3 regions of the Streptomyces sp. NPDC051576 genome follow, and region 3 is predicted to be linked to each of the others. Evidence: riboswitches for the same ligand, from Rfam matches in the RefSeq annotation. Region 3 holds a riboswitch; each other region holds the start of a gene.
What was found. A riboswitch is a leader RNA that binds a small molecule or an ion and turns the genes downstream of it on or off. The one in region 3 is predicted to bind cobalamin.
Positions count from the first base shown of each region.

Region 1: linked by a shared signal. The riboswitch ahead of AB0M63_RS26785 (ABC transporter substrate-binding protein) and the one ahead of AB0M63_RS31245 (cobalamin biosynthesis protein) in region 3 are both predicted to bind cobalamin.
Region 2: linked by a shared signal. The riboswitch ahead of metE (5-methyltetrahydropteroyltriglutamate--homocysteine S-methyltransferase) and the one ahead of AB0M63_RS31245 (cobalamin biosynthesis protein) in region 3 are both predicted to bind cobalamin.

Region 1 covers NZ_JBFAZO010000008.1:255,069-257,323, forward strand. Annotated here, with positions in the region: gene AB0M63_RS26780 (CbtA family protein) at 1-575, shown strand, start outside; cobalamin riboswitch at 594-807, shown strand; gene AB0M63_RS26785 (ABC transporter substrate-binding protein) at 861-1,922, shown strand; gene AB0M63_RS26790 (iron chelate uptake ABC transporter family permease subunit) at 1,919-2,255, shown strand, end outside.
Region 2 covers NZ_JBFAZO010000002.1:289,979-292,233, forward strand. Annotated here, with positions in the region: gene scpA (methylmalonyl-CoA mutase) at 1-160, shown strand, start outside; gene meaB (methylmalonyl Co-A mutase-associated GTPase MeaB) at 157-1,161, shown strand; cobalamin riboswitch at 1,160-1,384, shown strand; gene metE (5-methyltetrahydropteroyltriglutamate--homocysteine S-methyltransferase) at 1,527-2,255, shown strand, end outside.
Region 3 covers NZ_JBFAZO010000010.1:367,173-369,427, forward strand. Annotated here, with positions in the region: gene AB0M63_RS31240 (cobyric acid synthase) at 1-262, opposite strand, end outside; gene AB0M63_RS31245 (cobalamin biosynthesis protein) at 259-1,200, opposite strand; cobalamin riboswitch at 1,300-1,442, opposite strand; gene AB0M63_RS31250 (hypothetical protein) at 1,577-1,798, opposite strand; gene AB0M63_RS31255 (inorganic phosphate transporter) at 1,841-2,255, opposite strand, start outside.

The DNA.
Region 1 (2,255 bases), on a different contig from region 3:
TCTGCCTGGGCCGCACCGGCGGTCTGCGGGCCCGCAACCTGGCGCTCCTCGTCGCGGGCGGCGGCTTCCTCGGCATGTACCTGGTGCCGTTCCTCAAGTACCCGGCCAACCCGCCCGCGATCGGCCACGAGGAGACCATCCAGCAGCGCAGCGCCCTGTACCTGATCATGGTCGTGTGCTCCGTCGCCTTCCTCGCCGGAGCCGTCTACCTCGGCAAGCACCTCCAGGCGCGGTTCGGCAACTGGAACGCCACGCTGCTCGCCTCCGGGGCCTTCGTCGTCGCGATCGGGATCGTCATGCTGCTCCTGCCGCAGCTCGGCCATCTCTCGTACAACCAGGCCAACTTCGGCGACCACGCCACCGAGACACCGCTGCCGCTGACCGACTCCAAGGGCACCATCGTCTACCCGGGCTTCCCGGCCGACGTGCTCTTCGACTTCCGCTTCTACTCCGTCGCCGCGCAGTTCATCCTGTGGGCGGTCATCGGCCTGGTCTTCGGTCCCCTGGCGGAACGACTGCTGAATCCCGTACGTCCGGACGTCACCGCCCCCTCGCAGGACCCGGTCCCGGCCTGACCACCCGATGGTCGATCTTGATACGTTGTGCGGGCCAGTCGTGCCACAACCGAGGCCAGGGAATCCGGTGGAAATCCGGAACTGACGCGCAGCGGTGAGGGGGACGGGCGGGGCACTCGACGCCACTGGGGCGACGCGGGCCGGCCGAAGGAGCCGGTGCGTGACGCGCCGGGAAGGCGCCCCGCCCGGACGAACCCGAGTCCGAAGACCTGCTGGCGCCTTCTCGCCCTCGGCGAGGGGGAGTTCGTAGGCCAGGCTCCGCGTTCGAGCCCCGACAGGCAAGGCATGCCCGTGATCCGTACCGCCCCCGTTCCACCGCGCCGCCGTACCGCGACCCTTCTCCTCGCGCCCGCCCTGCTGCTGACCGCGTGCGGCGGCTCCGCCGAGGACAGTACCGACGGCAGGGCGGAGAGGTCCGCCGCGGGCTTCCCGCTCACCCTCGACAACTGCGGACACAAGGTCACGCTGAAGTCGGCCCCCGAGCGGGTCGTCTCGCTCAACCAGGGCACCACCGAGATCCTGCTCTCCCTAGGTCTCGCCGACCGCATGGCCGGCACCGCCACCTGGACCGACCCGGTGCTCAAGGGTCTGGAGAAGGCGAACGCGACCGTGCCGCGCCTCGCCGACAACGCCCCCTCCTTCGAGAAGGTCCTGGACGCCGAACCCGACTTCGTCACCGCCTCGTTCGTGTCGACCCTCGGCAGGGGCGGTGTCGCCACCCGCGAACAGTTCGGGAAGCTGGGCGTGCCGACGTACGTCTCTCCGGCCGACTGCGCGGGCAAGGACAACGACGGCGGCGGCGACGGCTCGCGCAGCACACCGCTCACCCTCGACACCGTCTACGGCGAGATACGCGACCTGTCCCGTGCGCTGGGTGTGAAGGAACGCAGCGACAAGCTCATCGGCCAACTCAGGGAACGGGTACGGAAAGCCACCACCGGCCTGGACGCCTCCGGCACCTCCCTCATGTACTGGTTCGCCAACTCCCAGTCGCCCTACCTGGCCGGCTGCTGCGGCGCCCCCGGAGCCATCACCCGCGCAGTCGGCGCCAAGAACGCCTTCGCCGACACCCACGACGAATGGCCCCAGATCAACTGGGAGACGGTCGCCGACCGCGACCCCGACGTCATCGTCCTCGGTGATCTCACTCGCAAGTCCCAGACCGCCGAGACCGCCAAGGCGAAGATCCACTTCCTGGAGACCAACGCCGCCACCCGCAACCTCACCGCCGTCAGGAAGAAGCGGTACATCCTGCTCAGCGGCCAGGCGATGAACCCCTCCATCCGTACCGTCGAAGGGATCGAGCAGGTCGCCGCCGGCCTGCGCGGCTTCGGACTCGCCAAGTGACCGTCCGCACCCTGCTGTTGACGGGCGGCGGACTCGCGGCGCTGGCCGTCTCCGTGGCCTTCGCCGTGACCATCGGACCCGCCGACATCTCCACCGCCGACGTATGGGCGTCCGTCGCGTCACACCTCGGCGGCGGCGACAGCACGCTCGCCCCGCTGCGGGACGGCATCGTCTGGGACCTGCGGATGCCCCGCACCCTGCTGGCCGCCGTCTGCGGGGCCGGGCTCGCGCTGTGCGGCGCGGTCATGCAGTCACTGCTGCGCAATCCGCTGGCGGATCCGTTCGTGCTCGGCGTCTCCTCCGGGGCGTCCACGGGGGCGGTGGCCGTCGTGG
Region 2 (2,255 bases), on a different contig from region 3:
GGACATCATGATCGTGGTCGGCGGGGTGATCCCGCCGCAGGACGTGCCCACGCTCCTGGAGATGGGCGCGGCTGCCGTGTTCCCGCCCGGGACGGTGATCCCGGACGCGGCGTACGACCTGGTCGAGCGGCTGGCCGCCGACCTCGGGCACAGCCGGTGATCGATGTCGACACCTATGTGAAGGGCGTCCTCGACGGGAAGCGGGCGCTGGTGGCCCGCGCCATCACGCTCGTCGAGTCGACGAGGCCCCAACACCGGGTCATGGCACAGGAGTTGCTGACCGAGCTGCTGCCGCACAGCGGGCGGGCGCGACGGATCGGCATCAGCGGGGTGCCGGGCGTGGGCAAGTCGACGTTCATCGACGCGTTCGGCACGCTGCTCACTTCGCTGGGGTTCCGGGTCGCGGTGCTCGCCGTCGACCCGTCGTCGACCCGGACTGGCGGGTCGATCCTCGGCGACAAGACCCGCATGGAGCGGCTGGCGGTCGACCCGGCGGCCTTCGTCCGGCCCTCCCCCACGGCCGGCACGCTCGGCGGGGTCGCGAAGGCGACCCGGGAGTCGATCGTGGTGATGGAGGCGGCGGGCTACGACGTCGTGCTCGTGGAGACGGTCGGTGTCGGCCAGTCCGAGACCGCCGTGGCCAACATGGTCGACTCCTTCCTGCTGTTGACGCTCGCCCGCACCGGGGACCAGTTGCAGGGCATCAAGAAGGGCGTACTGGAACTCGCGGACGTCATCGCCGTCAACAAGGCCGACGGCCCGCACGAACGCGACGCGCGGGGCGCGGCACGGGAGTTGGCGGGCGCGCTGCGGCTGATGCATCCCGCCGACGCGGCCTGGACGCCGCCGGTGCTGAGTTGCAGCGCCCGTGAGTCGACCGGCCTGGACACGGTGTGGGAGCGACTCGAACAGCACCGGACCCTCCTCGACTCCACCGGCCGGCTCGCCGCCAAGCGGCGCGACCAGCAGGTGGACTGGACCTGGACAATGGTCCGCGAGGAGCTGCTCGGCCGGCTGCGCTCCGACCCGGCCGTACGCGCTCTCGGTCCCGCGCTCGAACAGCAGGTCAGGGACGGCGAGTTGACCGCGACCCTGGCCGCCGAGCGCATCCTGGGGGCGTTCGGGAGCGACACCGGTGAGAACCCTCGCCCCACCCCGTAAGCTGGGCCGTGCAGTTGGTTCGCCCCGTCCGCCAGACGGGATGCGTCGCAAGAGGGAACCCGGTGGAAATCCGGGACTGCCCCGCAGCGGTGAGTGGGAACGACCGCCGTCATACGCACTGGGCCCGAGACAACAGGGCCTGGGAAGCGACGGCCAGTAGGTGTCCTCCGTACGGAGGGCGCGCCCACGAGTCCGAAGACCTGCCAACCGCCCGTGCGCGAAGGACTCGCGCGCGGAGTCCCGGTGACCTCGTGGGCGGGTCGGCGTACACATCGGCGGGCACGACAGCCGTCCGGTCTGGCGTTCCTTCGCGCTCTCGTCCCGTCGCCGGGATCTCAGGGAGACAGCTCGCGAAGGAGAGTTCCGTGACAACGAAGTCCGCAGCCGCGGCAGCACGGGCCACCGTGTACGGCTACCCCCGTCAGGGGCAGGGCCGGGAACTGAAGAAGGCCGTCGAGGGGTACTGGCAGGGCCGCGTCGACGCCGACGCTCTGAGGGCCACCGCCGCCGAACTGCGCGGCGCCACCTGGCGGCAACTGGCCGGGGCCGGCCTCCACGAAGTACCGACCGGCGACTTCTCGTACTACGACCATGTGCTGGACACCAGCGTCATGGTCGGCGCGATCCCCGCCCGCCATCGCGCCGCCGTCGAACTCGACGCGCTGGACGGGTACTTCGCGATGGCGCGCGGCACCCAGGACGTGGCGCCGCTGGAGATGACGAAGTGGTTCGACACCAACTATCACTATCTGGTCCCGGAGTTGGGACCGGATACGGTCTTCACCGCCGATTCCACCAAGCAGGTCGGCGAACTCCGTGAGGCCCTCGCGCTGGGTCTCGCCGCCCGACCCGTCCTGGTCGGCCCGGTCACCTATCTGCTGCTCGCCAAGCCCGCGCCCGGTGTGTCCCCGGACTTCGATCCGCTGACCCTGCTGGACCGGCTGCTGCCGGTGTACGCCGAGGTCCTCGCCGATCTGCGGGCGGCGGGCGCGGAGTGGGTGCAGCTCGACGAGCCCGCCCTGGTCCAGGACCGCACCCCGGCCGAACTGGCCGCCGCCACGCGGGCCTACGGCGATCTCGGGGGCCGCACCGAC
Region 3 (2,255 bases):
TGCTCTGCTCGCTACCAGGCTTCAGCAGCACGGGGTTCATCAGCGCGGTCGGCTCGATGCGGCACGCCTGCGCCTGCATGGCCTGCGCCCGCCCGATCTCGGCGCCCTCCCGGGTGACGAACGAATTCAGCGACATGTTCTGCGCCTTGAAGGGCGCGACCTTCACGCCCTGCCGCACCAGCCACCGGCAGATCCCGGCGGTCACGACACTCTTGCCGGCGTCCGAGGTGGTCCCGGCGACCAGCAGCCCGCCGCCGCTCATGACGTCCGTCCCTTCAGCAGCAGCCGCCCGGCGACACTGGCCCCGAGCGCGAGCCAACTCACGCGCCGGGACAGCCGTACGGCCCGTTCGATGTCCGTTACGGCGACGGCGCGCCCGGCGCCGTTGAGCACGGGCCGGTGCTCGACCCGGCCGCCGTAGGAGAGCGTGCCGCCCAGCCGCACGCCGAGGGCGCCGGCGAAGGAGGCCTCCACGGGGCCGGCGTTGGGGCTCGGGTGCTTGGAGGCGTCAGTGCGCCAGGCGCGTACCGCCCCGCGCGGGTCGCCGCCCGCGGCGGTCGCGAGGACGGCGGTGAGGCGGGCGCCGGGCCAGCCGGCGGCGTCGTCGAGGCGGGCCGAAGCCCAGCCGTAGCGGCGGTACTTGGCGGACTTGTGGCCGACCATGGCGTCGAGGGTGTTCACGGCCCGGAACCCGACGAGCCCCGGCACCCCGCCGACGGCGCCCCACACCAGGGCGCCCACCACCGCGTCGGAGGTGTTCTCGGCGACGGACTCGACGACGGCCCGGGCGATCCCGTCGGCGTCGAGGGCCTGGGGGTCCCGCCCGCAGAGGTGCGGCAGGCGCGCCCGCGCACCGTCGATGTCACCGGCCTCCAGGGCACGCCCGATCACCCCGGCCTCGCGGGCGAGCGAGGTCCCCCCTACGACGGCCCAGGTGGCGGCGGCGGTGAGGGCGGCAGAGGCCGTACGGGACGGTCGTAGGGCCGAAGTGGCCGCGGCGGCCAGGGAGACGGCGCCGCCCACGCACACGGCGGTGTGCAGGGCGCCCCACCCGCGGTGGTCGCGCCACAGCAGTCGTTCCACGGCGGCGGCGGCACGGCCGAACGCGGCGACCGGATGCCCGCGGCGAGGATCGCCGAGCAGGTGGTCGCCGAGAAGGCCGGCGGCGGCGCCGTACGCGAAGACGCGATCGGCACGCATCGGCTCAGCCGATCGCCGGGTCGGACACGGTACTGGTACGGGACCTCGAACGGCAGCCGAGCATGGCGGTATGTCCTCACTCAGGGTGTCCACGCCCTGGTTCGACGAGACCGGCGGTGAGAGTTCCTGGCTCCCGGGGTTGTCTACCCCGGTGACAGTGGCGGGACCGCGCCGGATTCGCACCGGCTTCCTCTCCTGCCGCCGTACATGGCTCCGGCAGTCCACCACGGGGTTGGAAGGGGCGTCAACTTGCTGTTGACCTGCGGGGGAGGAGTGTGCTGATGCCCACACAGGGGTCGTCGAGGACGTCACGAAGACGTGGGGTGCGGGACGGTGGTCCGTCCCGCACCCCACGTTCGGTCCAACTGGCGGCCGGTCAGGCCACGATGATGTAGATCCCGTACGCCACCGCCGCCGCACAGGCCGCGAAGCAGGCGTACGCGCCGGTCAGGGCGAGGGCCGCGGAGTCGCCCTGGGCGGTGGCCCGTTCACGGCGCGAGAGAGCGGTGATGCCGAGGGTGAAGACGGCCACCAGGGCCACGGTGGCCACGAGGCTGACGCCGAAGACGGAGCCGAGGGCTGCCCAGTCGATGTCCATGCTGATTCGTTCCTTCTCGTGCCTTTGTACCGGGGCGCGGGCTCAGACGGCGGCGGCCGGCGGGGTCGCCGGGGTCGCCGGGTCGGGCGTGGCGACGGCGGGCGGCGCGGGGATCGTCGCCGTGAGGCCCTCGGAGAGGGCGACCGACGGGGGCGGGGTGACGGCGGCGATCGCGGCGGTGACCACGCCGGCCGGCTCGTCGGACTCGTTGACGTTCGAGGCGTCGACCACCTGGCGGCGGGAGAGCACCCAGATGCCGGTGCTGGAGGCGACCAGGAAGACCGCCACCAGTGCGGTGCCCCAGTCGCCGAGGTCGGTCACGGACTCGGCGAGCGCGCCGACGAGCGCGGCGGCCGGCAGCGTCAGACCCCAGGCGACGAACATCCGGGTGGCGGTCGACCAGCGGACGACACCGCCCTTGCGGCCGAGCCCGGCACCCATCACCGAGCCGGAGACG